Regions from separate parts of the Blautia hansenii DSM 20583 genome, predicted to be linked through region 3. Evidence: a T-box and tRNA genes for the amino acid it is inferred to sense, from the RefSeq annotation. Region 3 holds a T-box; the other regions hold tRNA genes.
The links. The T-box of region 3 lies ahead of leuS (leucine--tRNA ligase). A T-box ahead of a tRNA ligase gene usually reads a tRNA of that ligase, here a tRNA-Leu.
Positions count from the first base shown of each region.

Region 1 (10,328 bases), 420 kb from region 3:
CTTTCCGTGGAAAGAAAACAGAAGAATTGAAAAATATGCGTGTAGAAGATGCTTTAAAGCATCCTAATTGGGCTATGGGACAGAAAATTACTATTGATTCTGCTACTTTAGTAAATAAAGGGTTGGAAGTCATGGAAGCAAAATGGTTATTTGATGTGGATTTGGATAGAATACAAGTAGTCGTACAGCCACAAAGTGTTATTCATTCTATGATTGAATTTAAAGATGGAAGTATTATGGCACAGCTTGGTACACCTGATATGCGTCTGCCTATTCAGTATGCTTTATATGAAGGTGAGCGTAAATATTTAGATGGGGAACGTTTGGACTTTGCAAAGCTGGCATCCATTACTTTTGAAAATCCTGATATGGAGACCTTTAAAGGACTGCCGTTAGCAATGCAGGCATCGAAAACAGGAGGCTCCATGCCCACTGTTTTTAACGCAGCCAATGAAAAAGCAGTGGCATTGTTTTTAAATCGAAAAATCGGATTTTTAGATATCTATGAAATTATTGAGAATGCCATGAATGAGCATGAATTAATTTTAAATCCTACGATTGAAGAAATTTTGAATATTGAACAAGACATATATAAGAGAATTGAGGGCAGGTGGTAAATTGAAAATTTTAATAGCAATTTTGATATTCTCCGTCATTATTATTTTCCATGAGTTGGGACACTTTCTTTTGGCAAAGAGAAATGGAATTAAAGTTACAGAATTTTCTTTGGGGATGGGACCTAGACTTTTGTCTACCCAAAAAGGAGAAACCCGTTATTCTTTAAAGCTTTTTCCTATAGGTGGTTCCTGTATGATGGTGGGAGAAGATGATGACGATGACAGTGAAGGCTCTTTTAATAAAGCATCCGTGTGGGCGAGAATATCTGTTGTTGCGGCAGGACCGATTTTTAACTTTATTCTGGCTTTTGTGTTTGCCATGATTATTACCAGCGTGGCAGGATATGATCCTGCTCGTGTATTAAAGGTAGAAGAAAGTTCTCCTGCAGCCAAAGCAGGACTTCAAGAGGGGGATATTATTACGGAATTTCAAGGGAGAAGCATTGTTTTGGGAAGAGACTTGGACTCTTATATGATGCTTCATGGTTTGGATGACGAAGAAATTACCCTGACTTATAAACGAAATGGCGAGAAAAAGGAAGTTTCCTTTGAAGCATACAGTGAAGAAAAATATATGCTGGGATTTTCTTATGTGCCTACACCGGATAGTGAGCCGGAAATTACACAGGTCGTTTTAAATGGTGCAATGATGGAAGCAGGAGTACAGGCAGGAGATATTATCAGGGAAATTAATGGAGAGACGATTGAAACCAGTCAGGAAATACAGGAGTATTGGGAAAAAAATCCACTGGATGGCTCAGCGATTAGTCTGGGAATTGAAAGAGATGGGGAGATACAAACACTTTCTTTAAAACCTCAGATGACAAAGCAGGTAGACACTGGTTTCATCTATAATTTATATCGGGAAAAAACGAATTTTTTAGGTGTATTAAGATACAGCGCTTCTGAAGTGCGGTATTGGATTTCTAATACGATAGAAAGTCTTATGATGTTGATAAAAGGACAATTTAGCGTAAATGATCTTTCCGGTCCGGTGGGAATTATTGATGTTATTGGCGATTCTTATGAAGAGGCGAAAGAGGAAGGCAGCGTAATGGTATGGTTGCAAATGCTGTACTGGGCAATTTTGCTTTCGGCTAATTTAGGTGTTATGAATTTACTTCCTATTCCGGCTTTAGATGGAGGAAGACTTGTCTTTCTTGCAGTTGAAGCTGTACGAAAGAAGAAATTAGATCCAAATGTAGAAGGCATGATCCATTTTGCGGGATTTGTTTTATTGATGCTTTTAATGGTATTTGTAATGTTTAATGATTTTCGAAGATTATAATGGAACTGTCACATGAAAGAATAATCAAGAATATCTATGCAGTTTTGGCGAAAATGTATAGATATTCTCGATATTTATTTTATGTGGCAGCTTTTTTATACTAATTCTGCAATTCTGGTGACGCCTACGTAAATTTCCTGAATTTCGTACCATGTGGAGTAATCAATAATTCCTGTGGCAGGAAGTCCGAAAATCTGCTGGAATTTTTTGACTGCGTTTTGCGTGTTTTCTCCAAAGACTCCGTCTACGGAAATTTTCGGAAGAGCAGGATAGGCGTTGGCAATGGCATTAAGCTGTTCCTGTATCTGTCGGATCTTACTTCCGGATGAACCGATGTCTAGGGGCTGACCGGGCCACGAGGCAGGGATGCCGGAAATTTCCTCGGCAGTGTTGATGTACATGTTGCTGCCGTAGAAGTTTCGTAAGATTTCAATGGCAGAATAGCCTTGATCTCCCAGATATTTTGAGCCCCATTGTGTCATCCAGTTCGGGCACTGTACCCTCTGTCCGTCACAATACTGAGTTAAAATCGGTTGCCGTACCCCCGGTCTTGAAAGATAATTGTCAAAGAGCTCATCTACAATACGGGAGATACTTTCAAAGATATTTCGCCCGTGCATCCATTTGTGGTCGAAAGCAGTAGATGAAGTGATAGTAAAGTCGTATCCCTTGTTTCTGTACCATTCGGTATATACACGATTTAAAGTAAAGGACATAATTGCCAATACATTCGCACGAATGGTATTATCCGGCCAAGTGGCATAAATTTCGCTGCTGGCTACATTTTTGATATAATCTCGATAACGGACATAATAATCCTTTGCGGTGGAGTCATTTGGAGAACCATCATGTACAACCACATATTCCGGAATAACCACACGGCTCAGAACGATTTCTCCTGACGTATCCATAGGCTTGATTTCGTCTTCGGGAATTTTTTCGGGATATTCCCCATAGAGGGTATGAGCAGGAATGACAATATCTTCAAAAGCTCCGGGAGCAGCTTGGGGAGACAAGACAGCTCTTTGAATAGCAGTAGCATCCGGTAAAATTTCTGCTCCGGAAATATCCAAATCATCAAAGCCTTCTTTTGAAATGTGGAAAGTATATTCTGCATAGGGCTGATATTCAGAAGGCGCCATACTATATTCCAGTGGCGGAGCAGGAAGCTGAATTTCCGGTATCATGCCGTTAGCATCTGTTTTCACTTCTTCAATCACAGAGTCAGGGTCTCCGGTATAAGAAATTTGAACAGAAGCATCCTCCACAGGCTGATTGCGAATGGAAGAAAGAACATAAAGCTGCAAAGTCCCTTCATCCGGGTGGTCTGTCTGCATAGATTTTAAAGAGGCTGTATTCATAAAAATACCTCAGATTTTTCGTTGCTTTAGTATATGCGAAAGAAAAGAAAAGGTGAAGATATGGTTGAAATTTTTCGGGATTAGAGCTAAAATAGGAGCATAAGAAACGTGTGAAATATAAGAAGGCAGGGAGAAGGGGAGTAAGGCTGTCGTAGGAAAAGGAATTCTTTTCCGGACAGTTTTTTTCGTGTAATGGGAAAATACTTTGTAAATACAGGAGGAAACGATATGGCAAAATATGTAATGGCATTGGATGCAGGGACAACCAGCAACAGATGTATTTTATTTAACAAAAAAGGAGAGACTATCAGTTCGGCGCAGAAGGAGTTTACTCAATATTTTCCGAAACCGGGCTGGGTGGAGCATGATGCAAATGAAATCTGGTCTAATCAGTTAGGCGTTGCTGTGGAAGCTATGCAAAAAGCAGGAGCTGATGCAGAGGATATTGCGGCAATCGGTATTACCAATCAGCGAGAAACGGCTATTGTCTGGGATAAAAATACAGGAGAGCCTATTTATCATGCCATTGTCTGGCAATGCAGAAGAACATCAGAGTATTGCGACCAGTTGAAAGCCAAGGGGCTTACGGAGGTTTTTCGAAAGAAAACAGGCTTGATTATTGATGCCTATTTTTCAGGCACAAAGGTAAAATGGATTTTAGACCACGTAGAAGGCGCCAGAGAGCGTGCGAAAAAGGGAGAATTGCTTTTTGGAACAGTGGAAACATGGTTGATTTGGAAGATGACAAAGGGAGCCGTTCATGTGACGGACTATTCCAACGCATCAAGGACACTTCTTTATAATATCAATACATTAGAGTGGGATAAAGAAATCTTAGAAGAATTGGATATTCCGGAATGTATGCTTCCAGAAGTAAAACCCTCCAGCTGCGTTTACGGAATGGCGGACAGCAGCTTTTTTGGAGGAGAAATTCCCATTGCAGGTGCAGCAGGAGACCAGCAGTCGGCGCTTTTCGGACAGACCTGCTTTGAAAAGGGAGATGCGAAGAATACCTATGGGACAGGCTGCTTCTTGCTGATGAATACAGGAGAAAAGCCGGTCTTTTCGCAAAATGGTCTTGTTACCACCATTGCATGGGGGCTGGACGGAAAGGTCAATTATGCGTTAGAAGGCTCTGTGTTTGTGGCAGGAGCGATTATTCAATGGTTAAGAGATGAGCTGCGCCTGATTGACTCGGCAGAAGACTCAGAATATATGGCAAGGAAGGTAAAGGATACCAATGGATGTTATGTTGTGCCGGCTTTTACGGGGTTGGGAGCGCCATATTGGGACCAATATGCCAGAGGAACCATTGTAGGTCTTACAAGAGGCGTGAATAAATGTCATATTATCCGTGCCTCTCTGGAGTCGTTGGCATATCAGGTTCATGATGTGATTGAGGCCATGAGGGCGGACTCCGGTATGGAATTGAATTTCCTGAAGGTAGACGGAGGCGCCAGCGCGAATAATTTCCTTATGCAGGCACAGGCAGATATGATACAGGTTCCTGTAAAAAGACCGGTGTGTGTGGAAACAACGGCAATGGGGGCAGCGTATCTGGCAGGCTTGGCTGTGGGATATTGGAACAGCAAAGAGGAAATTATTGAGAATTGGAGTACAGACCGTGTCTTTTATCCTGAGCTTACAAAGGAAGAAAGAGATAAAAAGACAAAGGGTTGGAAAAAGGCAGTAAAATGTGCCTACGGATGGGCAAGAGAAGATTAATTTCAGAAAGAAGATGTCATAATGTTTGGAGAAAATCATGCACATATTTTCATGAATGGGCTCAATTACAGAGCAGCAGTAAACTGTCATAAAAGCGGAGTGGATACAGATGTTATTCATAAACATTTTCGGACTTATCAGGAAAAGGGTGTTTCCTTTGTCAGGGACGGAGGGGATGCTTTGGGAGTGTCTGAAAAAGCAAGGGAAATTGCACCCCAATATGGAATTACCTATCGGACGCCTGTTTTTGCCATTCATAAAAAAGGGCATTACGGAGGAATTGTAGGAAGACCTTTTGAAAATATGAAAGAATATGCCGACTTGGTAAAGGAAGTGAGAAAGCGAGGCGGAGATTTCATTAAAATTATGACAACGGGTATTATGAATTTTGATATGGATGGCTCTGTGACAGAAGAACCCTTGAGGTTTGACGAAGTAAAAGAAATGGTACATATTGCTCACGAAGAGGGATTTTCCGTAATGGCACATACAAATGGGGCAAGGGCTGTTCGGGAAGCAGCTCTTGCCGGTGCAGATAGCATTGAACATGGAAACTATGTAGATGAAGAAGCTATGTGGGCAATGAAAGAACATAAAACCGTGTGGGTGCCTACTATAACCGTAGTGAAAAACATGATTGGCTGCGGCAGGTTTTCCGACGAGGTTCTGGAAAAGATATGGGAAACAGGAAGCCGCAATATACAAATGGGATATGAAATAGGCGTACAGCTTGCACTAGGTAGCGATGCCGGAGCATATCTTGTGCCTCATGGACAGGGTATTAAAGATGAATGGGAATGTTTTCAGGAGATTTTGGGAAAGAATAATAAAGAAGTAACCGAAATGCTTCTGGAGGGGGAAAGAAAAATTCAGGAGAAATTTATACGGAGGTAATAATCAGTAAATGCAGGAAAAGAACGGCTTTGTTTTGAGAGGGAATATTTGTTACAGTGACGGCAGCAAAAAGCTTGTGATTTGTCCAAAAAGTTATGTGGTGTGCCAGGAAGGGATTTGCAGAGGTGTTTATCAGGAGCTTCCAAAGGAATATGAAAGCTATATTGTAAAAGATATGGGGGATGCGCTGATTATACCGGGATTGGTGGATTTGCATACTCATGCGCCTCAGTATGCTTTTCGGGGCTTGGGAATGGATTTGGAATTGCTGGACTGGCTGAATACGCATACTTTTCCGGAGGAAATGAAATATGCTGATGCAGATTATGCAAAAAAGGCATATACAATGTTTGTAGAGGATTTAAAGAAAAGCGCTGTGACCAGAGCTGTGATTTTTGCTACCCTGCATATAGAAGGAACAAAAATATTGATGGATTTACTGGAAGCGTCCGGACTGGATACTTATGTGGGAAAAGTGAGTATGGACAGAAATGCACTGGAGGGCTTACAGGAGGAAAATGCAGAGGCAGCAGCAAAGGCGGTAAGGCAGTGGCTGCTGGAAACAGAAGGGCGTTATGAGCATACGAAGCCTATTTTAACCCCCAGATTTATTCCGTCCTGTTCCGATGCTTTGATGGCGGAATTGAAAAGTATTCAGGAAAAAACAGGATTGCCTTTGCAGTCTCATTTGTCAGAAAATCCGGGAGAAATTCAGTGGGTACAGGAACTTTGCCCCAATTCTTCCAGTTACAGTGATGCGTATTATCAGGCAGGCTTGTTCGGAGGAGATTGTCCTACGATTATGGCACATTGTGTCTGGTTAAAGGAGGAGGAAATTTCTCTGATTAAAAAGCAAGGTGTGTTTATTGCGCATTGTCCACAGTCGAATACAAATCTTTCATCCGGTATTGCGCCTGTTCGGCGGTTTTTAGATGAGGGGCTTTCTGTCGGACTTGGAAGTGATGTGGCAGGAGGATACAGCACCTCTGTTTTAAGAGCTATGGCAGATACCATTCAATGCTCCAAGCTTCGTTGGCGTCTGGTGGATGCAAAACAGAAGCCGGTGACATTGGAGGAAGCGTTTTATATGGGAACAGCAGGAGGCGGAGCATTTTTCGGAAAAGTGGGAAGCTTTCTGGAGGGATATGAGTTTGATGCAGTCGTTTTTGATGACAGTGAGCTTTTACATCCGCAGGAATTAAGTGTAAGAGAGCGGCTGGAAAGACTTATTTATCTGGCAGATGACAGACAGATAAAAAGTAAATTTGTAAAGGGAAATTTAATCTACGAAAAAAATGAAAAAAACTCTTGACGAATAGAAAAACATTTGCTATACTTTCACTTGTCGTTTGAGAGAAACGACAGGTAAGCGGGAGTGCTGGAATTGGCAGACAGGCAAGACTAAGGATCTTGTGTTTGTATAAACGTGTGGGTTCAAGTCCCATCTCCCGCATGTATATACATAATATACAAATGCTTACCAAGAGGTAGGGCAAGCGGGAGTGCTGGAATTGGCAGACAGGCAAGACTAAGGATCTTGTGTCTGTATAGACGTGTGGGTTCAAGTCCCATCTCCCGCACTAAGTTAATCAAGCACTTATGTAAAAGTAAAAGAGATTTTATTTTTGCATAAGTGCTTATTTTATTGCATAGGGAATTGTTTCCTATGCAACAGGAGCAGAAAATAAAGGAGATTGATTATGTTAGAAATTGGATGTCATTTATCTTCCTCAAAAGGCTATGAAGCTATGGCAAAGGAAGCAGAGAAAATTCACGCAAATACTTTTCAGTTTTTTACCAGAAACCCAAGAGGAGCAAAAGCAAAGGAAATTAAGCAAGAGGATGTAGACGCTTTTCTCATAAGGGCAAAAAATCAAGGGATTGACAGAATTTTGGCACATGCCCCATACACCCTGAATGCCTGCTCGGCGGATGAAAGTATTCGAGAATTTGCAGTGAATACTATGAAAGACGATTTAAGGAGAATGGAATATACTCCGGGGAACTGTTATAACTTTCATCCGGGAAGCCATGTAAAACAAGGAGTGGAAGTGGGAATTCAGTATATTGCAGATATGTTAAACGAAATTCTTAATCCTAAGCAGAGCACAACGGTATTATTGGAAACTATGGCAGGAAAAGGAAGCGAAGTAGGAAGCCGTTTTGAAGAATTAAGAGAAATTATAGACAGAGTGGAATTAAAAGAGAAGCTGGGAGTTTGTTTGGATACCTGTCATGTATATGATGCAGGATATGATATCGCAGAGGATTTGGACGGAGTTTTGACGAAATTTGATAAAGTGATTGGATTGGACAGGCTAAAAGCAATTCATTTAAACGACAGTATGTACGGATTGGAAAGTCATAAGGACCGCCATGCGAAAATCGGCGAAGGAAAGCTGGGACTGGAAGCGATTGTAAGAGTAATCAATCATCCGGCGCTTCGAAAGCTGCCCTTTTATTTGGAAACTCCAAATGATTTAGAAGGATATGCGGGAGAAATCGCACTTTTAAGAAATTCCTATAAAGAATTGTAGAAAATTTGTAGAAATTTTCAAGAAGAAAAAGAGGAAATAGAAGAAATTTCGGAAATAATAAATATGAAGAGTTCTTTTGAAAGTATGCGGTATTACCGCAAGATGTTTTGCCGAAAGGTATCAGAAAGTCAGGTGACTGCCTATGAATATTCGTGAACAAATGGAAAAAAGAGAATTAGAGCTTTTAAGCCCGTACGCTTCTCACAGTATTCATTCTAAGGGAAGGGAAAGAGAAGAGCAGGAATGTGATATCCGTACAGTTTACCAGCGGGACAGAGACCGCATTGTGCACTGTAAAGCATTTCGTCGTATGAAGGATAAGACACAGGTATTTTTGTCCCCTCAGGGTGACCATTATCGAAATCGCCTGACCCATACCCTTGAGGTTTCTCAGACAGCCAGAACCATTGCGAAAGCGCTGTCTTTAAATGAAGACTTAGTAGAAGCCATTGCGCTGGGACATGATTTGGGGCATACGCCCTTTGGTCATGCGGGGGAAAGAGCCTTAAACAGAGTTTGCCCCTTGGGATTTGCACATTATAAGCAGAGCGTTCGAGTGGTGGAGCGTTTAGAAAAAAACGGAGAAGGGTTAAATCTTACATGGGAAGTGCGGGACGGAATTTTAAATCACAGAACCAGCGGAAAACCTCATACCTTAGAGGGTCAGGTAGTTCGTTACTGTGATAAGATTTCTTATATTCATCATGATATGGATGATGCTCAGAGAGCAGGAATTATTACAGAAGATGACATTCCCATTACCTTGCGCATGCTCTTGGGAGCTACTACAAGGGAAAGGCTGAATACATTTGTCCACAATATTGTAGAGAACAGTCAGGGGAAAGATAAGATTATGATGTCTCCGGAGATTGAAGAAGGGTTTCGGGATATCCGTGCTTTGATGTTTCAGGATGTTTACTTAAATCCTGCGGCAAAAAGTGAAGAAAAAAAGGCAGAACATGTAGTAGAAGAATTATATACATATTACAGCAAATATCCGGAAAAGATGTCAGAGGAATATCAAAAGCTTCTGTATCAGGATGAACCAAAGGAAAGAGTAATATGTGATTATATATCAGGTATGACAGACCAGTATTCTCTGGAAAAGTTCCGTGAGCTTTTTATTCCCAAAGGCTGGAGCGTTCAGGGAAAGGGACAGTAGAAAAGAGGAAGTTGTATGTATTATTCAGATGATTTGATTGAGGAAGTCCGCTCAAAAAACGATATTGTGGACGTGATTTCGGATTATGTGAAATTGCAGAGAAAGGGAAGCTCTTATTTTGGACTTTGCCCTTTTCATAATGAAAAATCTCCGTCCTTTTCAGTAAGCCCGGGAAAGCAGATGTATTATTGCTTTGGCTGCGGAGCAGGAGGTAATGTTTTTACCTTTATTATGGAATATGAGAATTACAGCTTTGTAGAGGCGTTGAAATATTTGGCGGATAGAGCAGGGGTACAGCTTCCTGAGGTTGAATATTCAAAAGAAGCAAAGGCAGCTTCGGATTTTAAATCCATGTTGTTGGAAATTCAGAAAAAAGCAGCTTCTTTTTATTACTATCAACTAAAACAGGAAAGCGGAAAGCCGGCATTGGATTATCTGAAAGGAAGACAGCTTTCTGAGGATACGATTAAAAAATTCGGATTGGGGTGTTCGCCCAGATATTCGGGCGCATTGTATCAATATTTAAAGGGGCAGGGGTACTCTGATGAATTATTAAAAGAGTCCGGTCTTTTCAATATTGATGAGCGAAGAGGCATGCAGGACAAGTTTTGGAACCGTGTGATGTTTCCGATTATGGATGTAAATAATCGTGTGATTGGATTTGGCGGCAGAGTTATGGGAGATGCAAAACCGAAATATTTGAATTCTCCTGAAACGAAAATTTTTGATAAGAGTCGGAATTTA
Region 1 is NZ_CP022413.2:1,718,558-1,728,885, reverse strand. Features, by position in the region: gene dxr (1-deoxy-D-xylulose-5-phosphate reductoisomerase) at 1-617, shown strand, start outside; gene rseP (RIP metalloprotease RseP) at 619-1,905, shown strand; gene CGC63_RS08610 (peptidoglycan-binding domain-containing protein) at 2,001-3,266, opposite strand; gene glpK (glycerol kinase GlpK) at 3,495-4,991, shown strand; gene CGC63_RS08600 (amidohydrolase family protein) at 5,013-5,885, shown strand; gene CGC63_RS08595 (amidohydrolase family protein) at 5,896-7,197, shown strand; tRNA gene CGC63_RS08590 (tRNA-Leu) at 7,255-7,338, shown strand; tRNA gene CGC63_RS08585 (tRNA-Leu) at 7,382-7,465, shown strand; gene CGC63_RS08580 (deoxyribonuclease IV) at 7,586-8,422, shown strand; gene CGC63_RS08575 (deoxyguanosinetriphosphate triphosphohydrolase) at 8,565-9,584, shown strand; gene dnaG (DNA primase) at 9,600-10,328, shown strand, end outside.
Region 1: it encodes a tRNA-Leu, which carries the amino acid that the T-box ahead of leuS (leucine--tRNA ligase) is inferred to sense. The anticodon was not compared.

Region 2 (10,328 bases), 470 kb from region 3:
TATACTATATTCCCTATGCCTGCCTGACTGCAATGACATTTCCGGCTGTTCTCTATGCAGCCAGCTCGCCAATCGCTGCATTTTGTGGCTTTATCATGGCTGTATTTATGGGATTAAGAAAGAAAAGCTTGATTGTAGTAGCTTTGTCAGCTTGCACTGTTGTGTTTTTGGTGGAAAGAATTGTGGAGTTTTTGTAAAAAAATTATGAGGCTGTTTTATGGAGTAATACTTCATAGGACAACCTCATAATTTTTAGCTTTTCTTTTTTCGATTTTGTTTTCTGATGTGGTATTTTACAATCAGTATAATCATAATGACTGCAAACAAAATTGTCAAAGTTATTATGATAGGCAGAAGCAGTGGGGAAGGAAAAATTGTTTTTACAGTGCCTATTCGGAACATGGACATATCTGCGGTAATCTGTGTTTCTACGGAAAGAGGAAGCTGCATAGAAGTTCTGTATAGTTCTGTTCCGTTATAGGACCAAGTACGGGTACGCTGGTTATTTTCATCGCTGTCTGAAACAGAAAGTGCATCGGCAGTGACTGCTTTTGGCAGAATGACGTTTCCTGCCGGTGTGGTTTTGTCCATCCAGTAAAGGGATTGGCTATGGAAATTGTCAAATCCATAGTCAAAAAGTGTTCTGGTATCGGTGAAGCGTTCGTCATTTTCAGAACGAAGAACCACACAAATCAAGGTCATATCTTCTCTGGAGGCAGCGGTAACTAAAGTGTTTCTGGCTGCTTCTGTATGTCCGGTTTTACCTGCAATAGCTCCTTCGTAATAATATTTTCCGTCAACCAGAAGCGCATTATGATTTTCCATATTTCTGGAGGCAGCAGTTTTATTCGTAGGAGGAATAGTATATTTGGCAGCTCCTGCGATTTTACAGAAAGCTTCATTTTTTACAGCCTCCCGAAGAATAAGCGCCAAGTCATAAGCTGTTGTATAATGATTAGGATCGGGCAATCCGTTGGCATTGACGAAGTGCGTGTTAGTACAGCCAATTTCGGCGGCTTTGGCATTCATCATAGCCGTGAAATTCTCCACAGAACCGGCTACTTCCACAGCCATTTGCGTACAAACTTCATTGGCAGAAGCCAACATAATAGCATAAAGACATTGCTCTACGGTAAGAACTTCACCAACCTGTGCATTAATGGTGGAATTTCCCGGAGCTAGGTCAGGGAGAATAATGTCGGTAAAAGTAATATTTTTGTTTAAATCCGGTATGTTTTCCAGTATAATGAGAGCTGTCATTACTTTTGTAGTGCTTGCCGGATAGCGTATTTCATTCATAGATTTATCAAAAAGCACCTGTCCGGAGGAAGCCTCCATAAGGACACCGGATGCACTGGAAATCTCAGGAGCAGAAGGCCATCCGGAGGGGAAATCCTGAGCACTGACAGATAAAGGTGATAAAAGACATAACAGCAAGGAAAAGACGGATAGTAATAGTTTTTGTATTTGTTTTTTATAACGCAAGTGAAATCCCTCCTTCTTTCTAATCATATATAGTATAGCATACACGGGGATTTCTTGAAATAAAAAATAAAAAGGAAAAGGCGGTTTTTCACTTTTTATTTTCTTTTTTATCACAATTTGAACACAATTAATTGATAGACTAAAACTCGTAAAAGGGAAATGAAATTCACGAAAGGAAGTAAAGGCTATGAGTGATGAATATAATAATACAAATGAAGAAATGGAAAATGGAAGCTTAAATGAAAATCAAAATGAAAACAAGGAAACAAGGCAAGAGCCGGGAGAAATTCCTACACCGGAAAATCCATGCTATGCACGTTCTTATAAAAAAGAGGAAGCAGGCAGCGATGATATGAAGATTGAAGAACCGAAAATGGAGGAACAGAAACAGGAAGAAAAGAAAGAATATCAGCCGTATCAGTTTTCCGCTCCAAATCAGCCACAGCAGCCGAAGAAAAAGAAACAGTCTTCCGGTTTAGCAAAAAAATTGGGAATGACAGCAGCAGTGGCAGCGGTCTTCGGATTAGTTGCAGGCGGTGTGTTCTTAGGTGTAAATTATGTGGGAAATGAAGTGGTGGGACCGGAAAAGGTTCCGATTGACAATACACCGGTTACAGACGGTAAAACCGTAGAAGGTGCAGATGCAATCAATAATATAGAAACCACAGGCAATACAGTGGCAGATGTTGCTAAGAATGTAATGCCGTCTATTGTAGCCATTACGGGAATAAGCATACAGGAAATTCCAAATTACTTTGGTTTTGGCGTGCAGGCGCAGACAGTACCGAGCAGCGGCTCCGGAATTATTGTAGGACAAAATGACGAAGAGCTGTTGATTGCTACAAATAATCATGTGGTAGCAGATACGGAGTCCATTACCGTATGCTTTACAAATCAGGATGGTACGGCAGCTTCCACAGGCGAGAATAATTTGGAAGATACCGCAGCAACAGATGAGAATAGTACAGATTTAGAGGCAGGTACAGCAGTAGAAGCACAGATTAAGGGTACAGATGCAGATAATGATTTGGCTGTTATTGCAGTAAAAATAGCAGATATTCCGGCAGATGTATTAAGCCAGATTAAAGTGGCTACCATTGGCAGTTCCGATGATATGATTATCGGTGAGCAGGTTGTTGCGATTGGTAATGCGTTAGGATACGGACAGTCAGTAACAAGCGGTTATGTCAGTGCATTAAATAAAAGAGTAAGCTCTGACAATATTGACAGTACCTTTATTCAGACAGATGCAGCCATTAACCCCGGAAACAGCGGCGGCGCTCTTTTGAATATGAAAGGTGAGCTGGTTGGAATTAACTCCTCTAAAATTGCTTCCAATGAAGTAGAAGGTATGGGCTTTGCAATACCGATTTCCAGAGCCGAGCCGATTTTAGATAACTTGATGAGTAAGAAGACAAGAAGCAAAGTAGAAGATGAAAATAAAGCCGCTTACCTTGGAATTACCTGTAAAAATGTGACAGCAGAGGCATCTCAAATGTACAACATGCCAACAGGTGTATTTGTAGACAGTGTGGTAGAAGACGGACCGGCAGAAGAAGCAGGAATTCAGGCAGGCGATATTATCCGTAAAATTGACGGAACAAGCATAAGCACAAACGAAGGTTTGATTGAGCAGCTTCAGTATTATGAAGCCGGAGAAGAAATTGATTTCGTAGTTTCAAGAGCAAACGGCGGAGAATATAAAGAAGAAACCATTACCGTAGAATTGGGTGCGAAAAAGGATGCACCATCCACATCAGGAAATCCAATCTTAGGTAATCGTTAATTATAAAGAAAGGAAGTTGTTGCTTTAGGCGCAGCTTCCTTTTCCTTTATAAAAAGTTTACTTGTAGCAAAAACTAATTTGTGATAAGATACCCACAAGTGGTTTAAGCTGAGGAAAACAGAAAGAAAGCAGGAAAGAGATATGTCAGATGATAAAGAATATTTAAAGACAAATAATCCATCTGAAGAAACAGATGAGAAGGAAAATAAGGACCAATATGAAAAAATCTGTTTTATGTGCAGAAGACCGGAAAGCAAAGCAGGGAAGATGATAGACCTTCCAAATGATATTCATATTTGTACAGATTGTATGCAGAGAAGCTTTGATACCATGAATAACAGCAATATCAATTATGATGAGCTGATGCGTAATATGCCGAATATCAGTATGATTGATTTAAGTTCTTTGCAAAATCAAATTCCAAACAGACAAAAGGTAAAGAAAAAACAGGAAGCGCCAAAAGAAAAGGTAGCTCCAAAGGTTTTTGACATAAAGAGTATTCCGGCGCCTCATAAAATTAAGGCGAGTCTGGATGAGTATGTGATTGGACAGGAAAAGGCAAAAAAAGTAATGTCCGTAGCTGTTTACAACCATTATAAACGTGTTTTTGCGGATATGAACGATGATATTGAAATCGAGAAATCCAATATGCTGATGATTGGACCGACAGGAAGTGGAAAAACATATCTTGTAAAAACGCTGGCAAGACTTTTGGATGTGCCTCTTGCCATTACCGACGCAACTTCTTTGACAGAAGCCGGTTATATCGGTGATGACATTGAAAGCGTGGTAAGTAAGCTTTTGGCAGCAGCAGACAATGATGTGGAAAGAGCGGAGCATGGAATTATTTTTATCGATGAAATTGATAAAATTGCCAAGAAAAAGAATACAAATCAGAGAGACGTAAGCGGCGAGGCAGTACAGCAGGGAATGTTAAAACTTCTGGAGGGCAGTGAAATTGAAGTTCCTGTGGGAGCAAACAGTAAAAACGCTATGGTTCCGCTGACAACTGTGAATACAAAAAATATTTTATTCATCTGCGGAGGAGCTTTCCCTGATTTGGAAGAAATTATCAAAGAACGTTTAAATAAAACCGCATCTATTGGTTTTCAGGCTGATTTAAAAGATAAATACGACCATGATAATACCCTTCTGGAAAAAGTAACTGTGGATGATATTAAAAAATTCGGTATGATACCGGAATTTTTGGGACGTCTTCCGATTATCTTTACTTTAACGGGATTAAACAGAGATATGCTGGTGGAAATTTTAAAAGAGCCGAAAAATGCGATTTTAAAACAATACCAGAAGCTTTTGGCGTTGGATGAAGTAAAATTGGAATTTGAAGACGGCGCACTGGAAGCCATTGCCGATATGGCGCTGGAGAAACATACAGGAGCCAGAGCTCTTCGTGCTATTTTGGAAGAATATATGCTGGATATTATGTATGAAATTCCAAAGGATGACAGCATCGGAGAAGTGATTATTACAAAAGAATATATTGAGCATACAGGCGGTCCGAGAATTTTATTAAGAGGTCAGGAAATGCCTATGCTGGAAGCAAAATAAAAAAGCATATCATTAAGTAAATATCAGGAATATTTATATCTTTCATGCAGAACTGCATTTTAGAGAGAATAGACATTCCTGATATTGTTTAAAGATATGCTTTCACTTTTCTTATAAAATCCTGTAAAACAAAAAAAGATGCAGGAGATGGGACTTGAACCCACACGATATTGCTACCACAGGCACCTGAAGCCTGCGCGTCTGCCAATTCCGCCACTCCTGCATTTCTTATTAAGTTTGTGCTGTCTTAAGCACAAGGTATATAATACATGATGTTATTCGAAATGTCAACAGTAAATTTGAAAAAAATTTAAGTTTTTTTATGAGAATATTCTACACAAGAGTATGAAAAAAAAGGTTGAAAATTACTATATGTTGTGATAAACTTTTAGCAATTTGGGAAAAAATAGGGCTTTACAAAAGAGCCGCTCAGAAAGGAAGACAGGTGAAAGCATGAAAGCATTTTTGATACTGGAAGACGGAACTGTTTTTACAGGAACCAGCATTGGTTCTAAAAAGGAAATCATCAGTGAAATTGTCTTTAATACATCTATGACAGGCTATTTAGAGGTGCTTACAGATCCTTCTTATGCAGGACAGGCAGTCTGTATGACCTATCCTTTAATCGGAAATTATGGTATTTGCCATGAAGATCAGGAGTCTTTAAGACCATGGCCGGATGGGTATATCGTTAGAGAATTATCTCGCATGCCAAGCAATTTCAGAAGTGAAGACACGATTCAGAACTTCTTAAAGCAATATGATATTCCGGGAATTGCAGGCATTGATACAAGAGCTCTGACGAAGCTGCTGAGAGAAAAAGGCACAATGAACGGAATGATTACAACAGATGCAGCTTATAAATTAGAAGAGATTATTCCAAGATTAAAGGCATACAACACAGGAAAAGTAGTGGAACGTGTAACCTGTGAAGAAAAAACAGTTTTAAAGGGAGAAGGTCCGAAGGTAGCTTTAATGGACTTTGGAGCCAAAGATAATATTGCAAAATCTTTAAATGAAAGAGGCTGCGAGGTAACTGTTTATCCTGCCTTCACAAAAGCAGAGGAAATTCTGAAAACAAATCCAGATGGAATTATGCTTTCTAACGGCCCTGGAGATCCGAAGGAATGTACTTCTATTATAGAAGAAATAAAAAAATTATATGACTCTGAAGTTCCTATTTTTGCTATTTGTCTGGGACATCAGCTCATGGCGCTTGCCACAGGAGCGGACACAAAGAAAATGAAATACGGACACAGAGGAGGAAATCACCCTGTAAAGGATTTGGAAACAGGAAGAGTATATATTTCCTCTCAGAACCATGGTTATGTAGTCGACACAGAGACCTTAAATCCGGAAATTGCTGTTCCGGCATTTATCAATGTTAACGATAAGACAAATGAAGGCTTAAAGTATACAGGAAAGAATATCTTTACCGTACAGTTCCATCCGGAAGCTTGTCCGGGACCACAGGACTCAGGCTATTTATTTGACAGATTTTTAAAAATGATGGAGGTGACCAAATAATGCCGAAAAATCCAGATATTAAAAAGGTATTGATGATAGGCTCCGGCCCGATTGTTATCGGACAGGCAGCAGAATTTGATTATGCAGGTACACAGGCATGCCGTTCCTTAAAAGAGGAAGGAATTGAGGTCGTTTTATTAAACTCCAATCCGGCTACGATTATGACGGACAAGGATATTGCAGATAAGGTTTATATTGAGCCTTTGACAGTGGAAGTGGTAGAGCAGCTCATTTTAAAGGAAAAACCGGACAGTGTGCTTCCGACTCTGGGCGGACAGGCCGGGCTGAACCTTGCTATGGAGCTGGAAGAAAGAGGTTTCTTAAAAGAGCATAATGTGCGTCTTATCGGAACAACCTCCGAAACCATTAAAAAGGCAGAAGACCGTCAGGAATTTAAGGACACTATGGAAAAAATCGGAGAGCCTATTGCAGCTTCTCTGGTAGTAAAGAATGTAGAAGACGGAATTGCGTTCAGTAATAAAATCGGTTATCCGGTAGTTCTTCGCCCTGCTTATACATTAGGAGGAAGCGGCGGCGGAATTGCCAATAACGAAGAAGAATTAGTAGAAATTCTGGAAAACGGACTTCGCCTGTCTCGTGTAGGAGAGGTACTGGTAGAACGTTGCATTGCAGGCTGGAAAGAAATTGAATACGAAGTAATGCGTGACAGTGCAGGAAACTGCATTACCGTATGTAATATGGAAAATCTCGACCCCGTAGGTGTACATACCGGAGACAGTATTGTAGTCGCACCATCTCAGACCTTGGGTGATAAAGAATATCAGATGCTTCGTACTTCTGCTTTAAATATTATTACAGAGCTGGGAATTACAGGCGGATGTAATGTACAGTATGCTTTAAATCCTAACAGCTTTGAATATTGCGTAATTGAGGTAAACCCTCGTGTATCACGTTCTTCTGCGCTGGCATCTAAAGCTACGGGATATCCGATTGCAAAGGTAGCGGCAAAGATTGCCCTTGGATATACCTTAGATGAAATTAAAAATGCCATTACAGGAAAAACTTATGCCAGCTTTGAGCCAATGCTGGATTACTGTGTTGTAAAAATTCCTCGTCTGCCATTTGATAAATTTATCAGCGCTAAGAGAACATTGACAACACAGATGAAGGCAACCGGAGAGGTTATGAGCATCTGCAATAACTTTGAAGGCGCTTTAATGAAGGCAATCCGTTCACTGGAGCAGCATGTGGACAGTCTCATGTCTTATGATTTTACAGGGCTTTCCAAAGAGGATTTAATAGAGGAGCTTTGCATTGTAGATGACATGCGTATCTGGAGAATTGCCGAGGCAATCCGCAGAGGCGTTGATTACGAAACCATTCATAAGATTACGAAGATTGATAACTGGTTTATTGATAAAATTGCCATTCTTGTAGAAATGGAAGAGGAGCTTAGAAAGAAAGAGCTTACCGAAGACCTTTTAAGAGAAGCAAAGAGAATTGAGTTTCCGGATCATGTGATTGCAAAACTGGCAGGTAAAACAGAAGATGAAGTAAAAGCTCTGCGTAAAGAATACGGCATTACAGCAGCTTATAAAATGGTAGATACCTGTGCGGCAGAGTTTGAGGCAAGTACACCATATTATTATTCTGTTTACGGCGGCGAAAACGAAGCAGAAGGTAAAACAGACAAGAAAAAAGTATTGATTTTAGGCTCCGGTCCTATTCGTATCGGACAGGGTATAGAATTCGATTTCTGCTCCGTACACTGTACATGGGCATTTGAAAAAGAAGGCTACGAAACCATTATTATCAATAATAACCCTGAAACAGTAAGTACAGACTTTGATATTGCAGATAAGCTTTATTTTGAGCCGTTGACACCGGAAGATGTGGAAAATGTAGTAAATGTAGAAAAGCCGGATGGAGCAGTCGTACAGTTTGGTGGACAGACAGCAATTAAGCTGACAGAAGCTTTGATTAAAATGGGTGTGAAAATTCTGGGAACTTCTGCAGAAAATGTAGACGCTGCAGAGGACAGAGAGCTGTTTGACGGTATTTTAGAGGAATGTCATATTCCAAGACCAAAGGGGCATACAGTATATACAGCAGAAGAAGCAAAGAAAGCTGCAAATGAGCTGGGATATCCTGTTTTAGTACGTCCTTCTTATGTATTAGGCGGACAGGGGATGCAGATTGCTATTAATGATGAAGATGTGGAAGAATATATTGGAATTATCAATCGTATTGCACAGGAACATCCAATTCTGGTAGATAAGTATTTACAGGGTAAGGAAATCGAGGTAGATGCAGTATGTGATGGAGAGGATATTTTAATTCCGGGAATTATGGAACATATCGAAAGAGCCGGTATTCATTCCGGAGACAGTATTTCTGTATATCCTGCAAGAACCATCAGTGAGACTGCGAAAAAGACTATTGAGGAATACACACGAAGACTGGCAAAATCTCTTCATGTGCTGGGAATGATTAATATTCAGTTCATTGTATGTGGTGAGGAAGTATATGTTATTGAAGTAAATCCACGTTCCAGCCGTACCGTACCGTATATCAGCAAGGTGACAGGTATTCCAATCGTTCCGTTAGCTGCAAAGGTAATTTTAGGACATAAATTAAAGGACTTAGGATATACACCGGGACTTCAGCCGGAAGCAAAATATTATGCAGTGAAAATGCCGGTATTCTCCTTTGAAAAAATCAGAGGTGCGGACATCAGTCTGGGACCTGAAATGAAATCCACAGGAGAATGTCTGGGAATTTCCGAAAGCTTTAATGAAGCTCTGTACAAAGCCTTTTTGGGAGCAGGCATCAATCTTCCAAAGCATAAAAATATGATTATCACCGTAAGAGATGAAGACAAACAGGATATTATTCCTATTGCAAAACGTTTCTCTGATTTGGGATATAAGATTTATGCCACAAGAAGCACTGCAAAAGTATTAAATGAAAACGGTGTGAAGGCAGTGAGAACTAATAAGATTGAGCAGCCGTCACCAAACCTGATGGACTTAATTCTGGGACATAAGATTGACCTTGTTATTGATACGCCGAGTCAGGGTGTGGATAAGGCAAAGGACGGATTTATTATCAGAAGAAATGCCATTGAAACAGGCGTAAATGTATTAACCGCATTAGATACGGCAGAGGCACTGGTAACCAGTCTGGAAAACACAGATATTCAAAAGCTGGAATTGATTGATATCGCAGCAATTTAAGAGGAGAAGGTATGGATATTTTAGAACTGTTAAAGGTTGTTTTTTTAGGAATTGTAGAGGGTATTACAGAATGGCTTCCTATCAGTAGTACCGGACATTTAATTCTGGTAGAAGAATTTGTAAAGCTGGATGTAAGTAAAGCATTCTGGGAAATGTTTATGGTAGTCATTCAGTTAGGTGCAATTCTGGCGGTAGTTGTCTTATATTGGAAAGATATTTGGCCATTCCGAAATAAGAAACCAAAGCATGAAAATGTGACAAAAGTAGAAAAGGCAGCAGGAACTTTATGTCGTTTTGTCAAAATCGATAAGATGATTATGTGGCTGAAGATTATGGTATCCTGTCTTCCTGCAATTTTAATCGGTCTTCCTTTTGATGACTTTATTGAAAAGAAGTTCAATAACTGGTTTGTAGTAGCAGTTATGTTGATTGTATATGGTGTTCTCTTTTTAGTAGTGGAGGACTACAATGAAAAGAGAACAGTGAAAATTCATTCTATTGCAGATATTACATGGAAAACAGCGCTGCTGATTGGAATTTTTCAGGTATTAGCATTAATTCCGGGAACTTCTCGTTCCGGAGCAACGATTATCGGTGGAATTCTTCTGGGAGCATCCAGAACAGTGGCAGCAGAATATACCTTTTTCCTTGCAATCCCTGTTATGTTTGGTGCAAGTCTTTTAAAAATTGTAAAATTTGGATTTGACTTTACTTCTTGGGAACTTACAATTTTAGGTGTAGGAACAGTTGTATCTTTTGTGGTG
Region 2 is NZ_CP022413.2:829,721-840,048, forward strand. Features, by position in the region: gene CGC63_RS04215 (AzlD domain-containing protein) at 1-197, shown strand, start outside; gene CGC63_RS04220 (D-alanyl-D-alanine carboxypeptidase family protein) at 253-1,485, opposite strand; gene CGC63_RS04225 (S1C family serine protease) at 1,673-3,271, shown strand; gene clpX (ATP-dependent Clp protease ATP-binding subunit ClpX) at 3,413-4,840, shown strand; tRNA gene CGC63_RS04235 (tRNA-Leu) at 4,980-5,063, opposite strand; gene CGC63_RS04240 (carbamoyl phosphate synthase small subunit) at 5,294-6,367, shown strand; gene carB (carbamoyl-phosphate synthase large subunit) at 6,367-9,564, shown strand; gene CGC63_RS04250 (undecaprenyl-diphosphate phosphatase) at 9,576-10,328, shown strand, end outside.
Region 2: it encodes a tRNA-Leu, which carries the amino acid that the T-box ahead of leuS (leucine--tRNA ligase) is inferred to sense. The anticodon was not compared.

Region 3 (10,328 bases):
GACACATGAGGTGCAAACGGAGCTAAAAGCTGTACAAAGGCTTCAATGGTTGCTTTGTCTATTCCGCCTTCTTTTTTCGCCATATCAATCAGCTTGTTATTATATTCCATAAATCCGGAAATAACTGTATTCAGGCTGAAGCTTTCCAGACGCTGTGTAATGTCATAAACAAGTTTATGACGCATTTTTACCATTTCTTTTGTCTCTGCAACATTTGCTTCCTTACTGTCCATAGCCAGTTTCCAGAAACGGTTGATAAAGCGGTATACACCATCAATACCTCTGTCATCCCATTCTGCATCTAATTCCGGCGGACCTACGAATAATTCGTAAAGTCTTAACGCATCACATCCGTAGTCTCTTACCAAATCATCAGGAGAAACAACATTTCCTTTTGATTTACTCATCTTGATACCATTTTTACCTGTAATCATACCCTGATTAAACAGTTTCTGGAATGGTTCATCAAAATCAACCACACCAATATCGTACAAGAATTTTGTGTAGAAACGAGAATACAGAAGATGCAGTACCGCATGTTCTACACCACCGATATACATATCTACCGGAAGATATTTCTGCGCTTTTTCCTTAGAAACTAATTCTTCTGTATTTTTATTATCTACATAACGCAGGAAATACCAGGAAGAACCAGCCCACTGAGGCATAGTATTTGTTTCTCTCTTAGCTGGCGCTCCACAGCATGGACAAGTAGTGTTTACCCATTCTTCAATGCCTGCTAATGGGGACTCTCCTGTACCTGTTGGCTCATAAGACTCTACATCAGGCAATGTCAATGGAAGCTGGTCTTCCGGAACAGGCACATTACCGCAATTCGGGCAGTGAATAATCGGAATTGGTTCACCCCAGTAACGCTGACGGGAGAATACCCAGTCACGTAATTTGAAGTTTACGGTTTTACGTCCGATACCCATTTTTTCAATCATTTCAGGAGCTTCTTTTTTCAGAACCGCAGACTCCATGCCATTCCATTCACCGGAGTTAATCATGGTTCCGGAAGCTTCTGTATAAGCTTCTGTCATGTTTTCGATTTCTTTTCCGTCTTTTGCAATAACCTGAACAATCGGAATATTGAATTTCTTTGCAAATTCAAAGTCACGGTCATCATGAGCAGGTACGCACATAATTGCGCCTGTACCATAGTCAGCCAATACATAATCAGATAACCAGATTGGAGTTTTCTTGCCATTTAATGGGTTAATTGCATAGCTTCCTGTAAACACACCTGTTTTTTCTTTGTCCTGAAGACGGTCTACGTTAGATTTCATAGAAGCGTCGTAAATATATTTTTCTACGGCTTCTCTTGTTTCATCAGTAGCCAATTCTTTTGCCATTGCATGCTCCGGAGCTAATACCATAAAGGTTGCGCCGTGAAGTGTATCCGGTCTTGTAGTATAAACGGTGATTTTCTCGTCTTTTCCTTCTACCGGGAACTGAACTTCTGCACCATAGGATTTTCCAATCCATTCTGCCTGCATCTTTTTAACTTTTTCCGGCCAATCCAGTTTATCCAAATCATTTAATAAACGGTCTGCATATTTTGTAATTCTCAGCATCCACTGACGCAGATTTTTCTTTGTTACTTCTGCGCCGCAGCGTTCACATTTACCGTTTACAACTTCCTCGTTTGCAAGTCCTGTTTTACAGGAAGGACACCAGTTAATTGGGAATTCTTTCTCATAAGCCAGACCTTCTTTGAACATTTTTACAAAGATCCACTGTGTCCATTTATAGAATTCCGGATCTGTGGTATTTACTTCTCTGTCCCAATCATAAATAGCAGAAATATCATTTAACTGTCTTTTGAAGTTTTCTACATTTTCTGCTGTGGATTTGGAAGGATGCACACCCATTTTAATTGCATAGTTTTCTGCAGGAAGTCCAAAAGCATCCCAGCCCATTGGATGAATTAAATAATATCCCTGCATCATTTTAAAACGACTCCATACGTCAGAGATTACATAGCCTCTCCAATGTCCTACGTGAAGACCGTTTCCTGAAGGATATGGAAACATATCCAGACAATAATATTTTGGTTTTTTGCCATCATCAACATTTACCGGGTTTTCTTCCCAGTTTTTACGCCATTTCTGCTCAATCGCCTTATGATTATAAGGTACTGCCATTTTCTTTTCCTCCTGTATTGTAAAAATAAAGAAGCCCTCTCATCTCCTAATTCAGAGACGAAAGGGCTTAAATTCCGCGGTACCACTCTAATTCACAGATGCTTATCTGTGCACTCATTTTTCTGTAACGGGAAATCCCGCCCAAATCTACTTAAAGCAAAATACTGTTCAATTTGGGAACTCCGAGGCGAGTTGGGAAGCTTACGCATCTGCCTTGCACCAGACGGCAGCTCTCTTTATACGCAGTTTTTCTTAATACTCCTCTTCTACGTCTGTCTGTATGAAACTATACATATTTTACTCAGTGGTTTCTTTTTTGTCAACCCCTGTCTCCGGTTTTTTATCACCTAAAGCCGTTACTGTGGAAATCGGTTCTTCCGGAATAAAATGTACGGTCAAACTATCACCTACATCATATCCCACAATTTCCGGATATTCTGTCACCGGAATATCAAAAATAAATTTCTGCGCTGTCTGTCCTGCTTCCAGTCCTTTTACTTCTGCGTTTTCACCGCCCAGTGTAATATAGAAGTGAGAGTTTCCTTCAATAACTGCCTGTGCCATTTTTTCAATGGTTCCTGTCATGGAAATATCACTTTCTGTTCCCACACCTGATGCAATACCATTGTCTGCCAGCAGTTTTTCATAATTCTTCTCACATTCTGCAACGGTATCTCCAATGGCAACGGTCTGATATTTCTGCACATTTACCATAGCATATTTCTTTACAAGACCTGCGCCGTCCTTTAATGCCATAAAGTATGTCGGCTGGTCTGAAATATTTAACAGAAGCGGGAATGCCGCCTGATATTTCAAGTTCTGTACCTGACCTTCTGCAGAATCCATAGCAGAACGTTCCTGAGCACCATCACAAACATAATATCTTGTTTCCATAGTTCTCTGGTTCATCAGTACAAATCCGACATTCGATTTATCACCACTTACAGATGTTACACCGGTATATACCCATACATCATCATCTAAAGCCAGATAGTTGTTTCCGTCTGTTGTCTTTAAACAGCCTTTCTGTCCCAAAACACTGTTCAAAAAACCATTTTTCAACATTCCGTGATAATTATAAAGCTCTAAAAGTAAATCTGCCGGATATGCACGGTCTACCCACTGTGGGCAATCCTCAATTTTATAATCCTTTGTTTCACCTGTCTGTGCATTGCAAAGTACCACTCTGCCGATAGTCTGCCCTCCGAATAAGCCAATGTTAAATTTCTTTACAGGACAAATCCAGTATGGTGTCCCTTCATCGTCAATTTCAAAGCTTAACTGGTCAAACATATAAGCCGGATATTTAAAACGCAGATGACGATAAATGTTGCGGTTAAAATATTCTGACTCTGAATATTTAATCGGTTTGTCCAGTTTTACCAGTTCTGTATTCTGTGTTGCCATATCAATTCGGATATAGGCAGGAATTCCTTCCTTCTGGTTTGTCAGCCATTTAATTCCACTGGCGTATACAAGAGGTGTTACACGATAAGGCTGTCCCTGATAGTTAATCTGTGAATACAGACTGCTCACTTCAAACTGAGACACCATATCTACCATACTTCCCATTTTTCTGTTTCCCAGAAGCTCTGCGGACTCTTTGTCTAACAGAGGAATTTGGTCATAGCTGATTTCTTTAATGTCTTCTGTAAAATCTCTTTCCTCCGGTGTTACCAACTGCTGATATTTTTTCGCATTGACAATAGGGGAAGATAACAAAGTTCCCACACCATAGACAACAATAATTGCAAGAACCAAAAACAGCCCTGCTTTCATGACCTTACTGCTTTTAATTTCCTGTGGACTGCGAAGCCTCTTGCGAACAGCATAAATTACCAGCAGTAAAACAACTACCGTACCAAGGAAAAACCAAAAGCCACTTTCGTGAATGTTAATTGCCGGCAACGTAATGTAATAATAAACAAATGCCAGAAGCAGTATTCCAAGTCCTGCTGCAATTTTTTTCATACTTTCTACCAACCTTTCCAAGCAATTTTGCTTTGTTCAGTATTGTAACATTCTTTTTATCCGGTTACAACAGTAAAACGTAATTTCCTACACAATTAAAGAAGAGGCTGCCGCTTTCAATACATATTCTGAATATTCAAAGCAACAACCTCTTATTTTTCAATTTTCTATTTTTTAATTATTCCTCTTCTGCTTTCGCACGAGCCGCAATTTCCTTCTCCTGAATGTCAGAAGGCGCTTGTTCATAGCGGGCAAATTCATAAGAAAATTCACCGCTTCCTCCTGTCATGGAACGAAGGTCTGTGGAATATCCGTAAATGGAGAGCATCGGTACGTCTGCTTCTACAACTGTATAGCCTTTCCGTGCAGTATCCGGGTTCATTCCCAGTACACGGCCTCTTCTCTTGTTCAAATCGCCCATAACATCTCCGGTAAATTTATCCAGTACGCTTACTTTCATGGATACAATCGGCTCTAACAGTACGGGTGACGCTTCCATAAAGCCTTTCTTAAATGCCTGAATAGCTGCTGTTTTAAATGCCATTTCAGAGGAGTCTACCGGATGGTAAGAACCGTCATATAAAGTAGCTTTCACACCCACTACCGGATAAGAAGCAACAGGGCCTTTCAATACAGACTCCTGAATACCCTTTTCTACTGCCGGGAAGTAATTCTTCGGAACTGCTCCGCCTACAACGGTCTGTTCAAATACATAAGGAGTTTCCAAATCGCCGGATGGTTCAAATGTCATTTTTACATGACCATACTGTCCATGTCCGCCGGACTGTTTTTTGTATTTGTATTCCACATCTGATTTTTTACGAATAGTTTCTTTAAACGGAACCTTCGGTTCAGATAAAACAATGTCTACTTTATAACGTTCTTTTAATTTGCTTACCACAATGTCCAGATGCTGCTCGCCAATACCATATAATAAAGTCTGACGGTTCTGTGCATCGTTGACTGCTTTCAAGGTCAAATCCTCCTGCATCATCTTTGCCAATGCCTGAGATACCTTATCATCATCGCCCTTATTTACTGTCTGATAACGTTTGTAAGTATAAGGAGTAGAAATATCTGTTTTACCGTAAAGGATTGGTGTGGTCTTTGTAGCCAGTGTATCTCCTGTGGTCACGGTACCCAGTTTTGCAATAGCTCCAATATCTCCTGCGTGAAGCTCTGCTACTTCGATTGGCTTTGAGCCTTCCAGAACATAAAGCTTATTCAGCTTTTCTTCGGAGTCCTTGGATACGTTAAAGAGAACATCGTCTCCTTTGATAACGCCGGAACATACCTTAACCAGTGAATATTTTCCTAAGAACGGGTCAACGATTGTTTTAAATACATAAGCAGATTTTGCTTTTGTAAAATCGTAATTTGCCTGATAAATTTCGTTTGTCTTTGTATTCATACCTGCACAGGTCTTCTGATCCGGACTTGGGAAATATCCGCAAATATCATCTAAAAGGTTTGCTACACCCTGAATATTAACAGCAGAACCCATACATACCGGAATAATACTTCCGTCAGAAATATTCATTTTTAATGCTGCAGAAACCTCTGCTACGGAGAACTCTTCTCCTGCAAAGTAACGGTCCATAAATTCTTCGCTGATTTCTGCTACGGACTCCATTAAAGTCTCATGATATTTTTCTAAATATTCGTTCAAATATTCCGGAACAGGACATTCCTTTTTCTGTCCTCTTTCAATATATCTTCGACCTGCCTGTTTTACGATATTTACATATCCTACAAATTTGCCGTCTTCTCGAATTGGCATGTGCAACGGCGCAATTTTTTTGCCGTACAGCTCTGTAAGCTGCTCTACCACCTGACGATAGCTGACATCATCAATATCCATTTCCGTAACGAAGAACATTCTTGGAAGATTATATTTCTCGCACAGCTCCCACGCCTTCTGTGTTCCTACCTGAACACCGTCCTTACCGGAAACAACAATAATCGCTGCGTCAGCCGCTCCTACTGCTTCTTCGACTTCCCCCACAAAGTCAAAATAGCCCGGAGTATCCAATACATTAATTTTTACTTTTCCCCATTCAATCGGAATTACAGATGTAGAAATTGAAAATTTTCTCTTTATTTCCTCTTTATCAAAATCACTGATCGTGTTGCCATCTGTTACCTTTCCCATTCGGCTTGTAATACCTGATAAATAAGCCATTCCTTCTGCCAGAGTTGTTTTTCCGGCACCCCCATGACCAAGCAGGACCACATTTCTAATTCTGTCGGTTCTAAAAACGTCCATATGTAATACCTCCCAAATATATTATGTGTATATTTTACTAAAAAAATTGATATATTTCAAGTATTTTATTCAAATTAAACAAGTTTTTTTCTTATTCCTTTCACACACACCAATAGAATTGACAATTGTAAAAACCTGTCATAAAATGATACTGTTTGACAGCATTTTAATTAGAAGGAGTATGAAAATATATGGAAACCACAACTATTGGTTTTATTGGTCTGGGGCTTATCGGCGGCTCCATTGCAAAAGCAATACGAAAATTTCATCCGGATTATCAGATTATCGCTTATAACCGCACAACAGATACCTTAAAGGATGCGGTTTTTGACGGAATTGTGGATATTCCCTGCAATGAGCATGACCCTCGCTTTGCCCTCTGTGATTATATTTTCTTGTGTGCCACAGTGGACTACAATATCGAATGTCTTCCATGGCTGAAGCAGGTCATCCGCCCCGGTTGTATTCTCACTGATGTAGGCAGTGTAAAGGGGGAAATTCACCGAAAAGTCACAGAACTTGACATGGCTTACAACTTTATCGGGGGACATCCTATGGCAGGAAGTGAACACATGGGATATGAGCATTCTACCGACCATTTGATTGAAAATGCCTACTATATTCTTACCCCGTCTGAGGAGGTTGGTCTTGATAAAATAGGAAAGTATACCGAACTGGTAACTTCCATTGGCGCTTTGCCTATGATTTTGACTTGGGATGAGCATGATTTTATTACTGCTGCCGTAAGCCACCTTCCTCATATTGTGGCTGCATCTCTTGTAAATGTAGTGAAAAAGCTGGACTCTCCTCTGGAGCACATGAAAACCATTGCGGCAGGCGGATTTAAAGATATTACCCGTATTGCATCCTCTTCTCCGCACATGTGGCAGCAGATTTGTCTGGAAAATCCGGAGCATATTTCAAAGGTTTTAGATGAATATATACGCTTGATTGTGCAGGCAAAATATTTAGTGGACCAAAAAGATGCCAATGGTCTTTACGATATGTTTTCACAGTCCAAGGAATACAGAAATTCCTTTAATGATGTCCCCAGCGGACCAATTAAAAAGGATTTTGCCCTGTACTGTGATATTATTGATGAAACAGGTTCTATTGCTACCATTGCAACTATTCTTTCTATGAATAATATCAGTATTAAAAATATCGGCATTCTTCACAACAGAGAATTTGAAGACGGCGTATTAAAAATCGAATTTTACGATGAGGATGCCTTAAAACAGGCTTTGGAACAGCTGACAAAGCGCAATTATAAAATTTATGAGAGATAGGAGGTTTTTCTATGATTTTTAAAAAATCCACTCCTCTTCGAGGAGAGCTTGCCGTTCCGGGAGATAAATCCATCTCTCACAGAGCCGTCATGCTCGGGGCTCTTGCAAAAGGAACCACTTCTGTTACCAATTTTTTAAAAGGCGCTGATTGTCTGTCTACAATCTCCTGCTTTGAAAAAATGGGCATTGAAATTGAACAGCTTCCTTCGGAAATTTTAATTCACGGCAAAGGACTTCACGGCTTAAACGCTCCTGAAACGATTTTAGATGCAGGAAACAGCGGAACTACTACCCGCCTTTTATCCGGTATTTTAGCCGGACAGGCTTTTTGTACTACTTTAACCGGAGATGCTTCTATTCAGAAACGTCCTATGACACGAATTATTACTCCCCTTTCCCAAATGGGAGGCAAAATAGAAAGTCTATCCGACAACGGCTGTGCACCGCTGAAAATAACGGGGCATCCTTTAAAGCCCATACATTATCTTTCACCGGTAAGCTCTGCACAGGTGAAGTCCTGTGTTTTATTGGCAGGAATGTATGCAGATGGCATCACAAAAGTGACAGAGCCCTATCTTTCCCGCAACCATTCTGAACTGATGCTCCGCTCCTTTGGTGCAGACGTCATTTCAGAAGGAACTACTGCGGCTATCACGGGCAATCCTGTTTTAGAAGGACAAAATGTCATTGTTCCCGGAGATATTTCTTCTGCGGCTTATTTTATTGCTGCGGGACTTCTAATTCCGGGCTCTGAAATTTTAATCAAAGATGTGGGAATAAATCCTACACGAGATGGCATTCTAAAAGTATGCGCAGATATGGGCGCAGATATTCAGCTTTTAAATAAGAGGGAATACGGAAAAGAGCCTGTGGCCGATATTCTGGTAAAACACAGCGAGTTAAAAGCAACAGTTATCGAAGGCGCACTTATTCCCACTCTCATTGACGAACTTCCGATGCTTGCTGTTATGGCAGCCTTTGCCCAAGGTACTACCGTCATCCGTGATGCGCAGGAATTAAAGGTAAAAGAGTCTAACCGTCTGGATATTATTGTGCAGCATTTATCCGCTATGGGAGCTGATATTATTCCTACGGAAGACGGCATGGAAATACATGGAGGCAAGCCTTTAAAAGGCGCTGTTTTAGACAGCTATATGGATCACAGAATTGCCATGTCCTTTGCCGTTGCCGGTATGGCTGCTGACGGAGAAACAGAAATTTTAAATGCTTCCTGCGTAGATATCTCCTATCCTGAATTTTATCGGGATATGGCTGCAATTTCTGCTTCATAAGGTCGTTAAATTTTAAACAAATTTTAGAATTTCTATATATTTTTTTATTGATTTATTGTAGTAAATATGTATAATATAGAAGAGAAGCAGGGTTTTCCCTTCTTTAAAAAAGGATATCGCAAACCTGTCTTGGCAGGTGAGATTATCGTAATTAATATAAGAGAAAAGAGGTACATGTAAGATGGCAGAATTGAATTTAAGCAAATACGGCATCACTGGAACAACTGAGATTGTTCACAACCCTTCTTATGAATTATTATTCGCTGAAGAAACAAAACCGGAACTGGAAGGCTTTGAAAAAGGTCAGGAAAGTGAACTGGGTGCAGTTAACGTAATGACAGGTGTATACACAGGACGTTCTCCTAAAGACAAATTCATCGTTATGGATGAAAACTCTAAAGACACTGTATGGTGGACTTCTGATGAATACAAAAATGACAACCATCCAGCTACACAGGAAGCTTGGGATACTGTAAAAGATATTGCTTTAAAAGAGCTGTCTAACAAAAAACTGTATGTTGTAGATGCTTTCTGCGGTGCAAACAAAGATACACGTATGGCTATCCGTTTTATCGTAGAAGTAGCTTGGCAGGCACATTTTGTTACAAACATGTTCATTCAGCCTACTGAAGAAGAGCTGAAAGACTTCGAACCAGACTTTATCGTATACAATGCTTCTAAAGCAAAAGTTGAAAACTACAAAGAATTAGGATTAAACTCTGAAACAGCTGTTATGTTCAACATCACAAGCCGTGAGCAGGTTATCGTAAATACATGGTACGGCGGAGAAATGAAAAAAGGTATGTTCTCTATGATGAACTACTACCTTCCATTAAAAGGTATCGCTTCCATGCACTGCTCTGCAAACACAGACTTAAATGGTGAAAACACAGCAATTTTCTTCGGTCTTTCCGGAACAGGAAAAACTACACTTTCCACAGATCCAAAACGTCTCTTAATCGGTGATGACGAACACGGCTGGGATGACAACGGTGTATTTAACTTTGAAGGCGGATGCTACGCAAAAGTTATCGACTTAGATAAAGATTCTGAACCAGATATCTACAATGCAATCAAACGTGACGCTCTTCTTGAGAACGTAACATTAGATGCAGAAGGAAAAATCGACTTTACAGATAAGAGTGTAACAGAAAATACTCGTGTATCTTATCCAATTAACCACATTGAAAATATTGTTCGTCCTGTATCTTCTGCTCCAGCTGCAAAAGAAGTTATCTTCTTATCTGCAGATGCATTTGGTGTATTACCTCCAGTATCTATTCTGACACCAGAACAGACACAGTACTACTTCCTTTCTGGATTTACAGCAAAATTAGCTGGTACAGAACGTGGAATTACAGAA
Region 3 is NZ_CP022413.2:1,298,474-1,308,801, reverse strand. Features, by position in the region: gene leuS (leucine--tRNA ligase) at 1-2,147, opposite strand, end outside; T-box leader at 2,198-2,425, opposite strand; gene CGC63_RS06365 (hypothetical protein) at 2,445-4,118, opposite strand; gene CGC63_RS06360 (elongation factor G) at 4,297-6,384, opposite strand; gene CGC63_RS06355 (prephenate dehydrogenase) at 6,576-7,673, shown strand; gene aroA (3-phosphoshikimate 1-carboxyvinyltransferase) at 7,685-8,965, shown strand; gene pckA (phosphoenolpyruvate carboxykinase (ATP)) at 9,147-10,328, shown strand, end outside.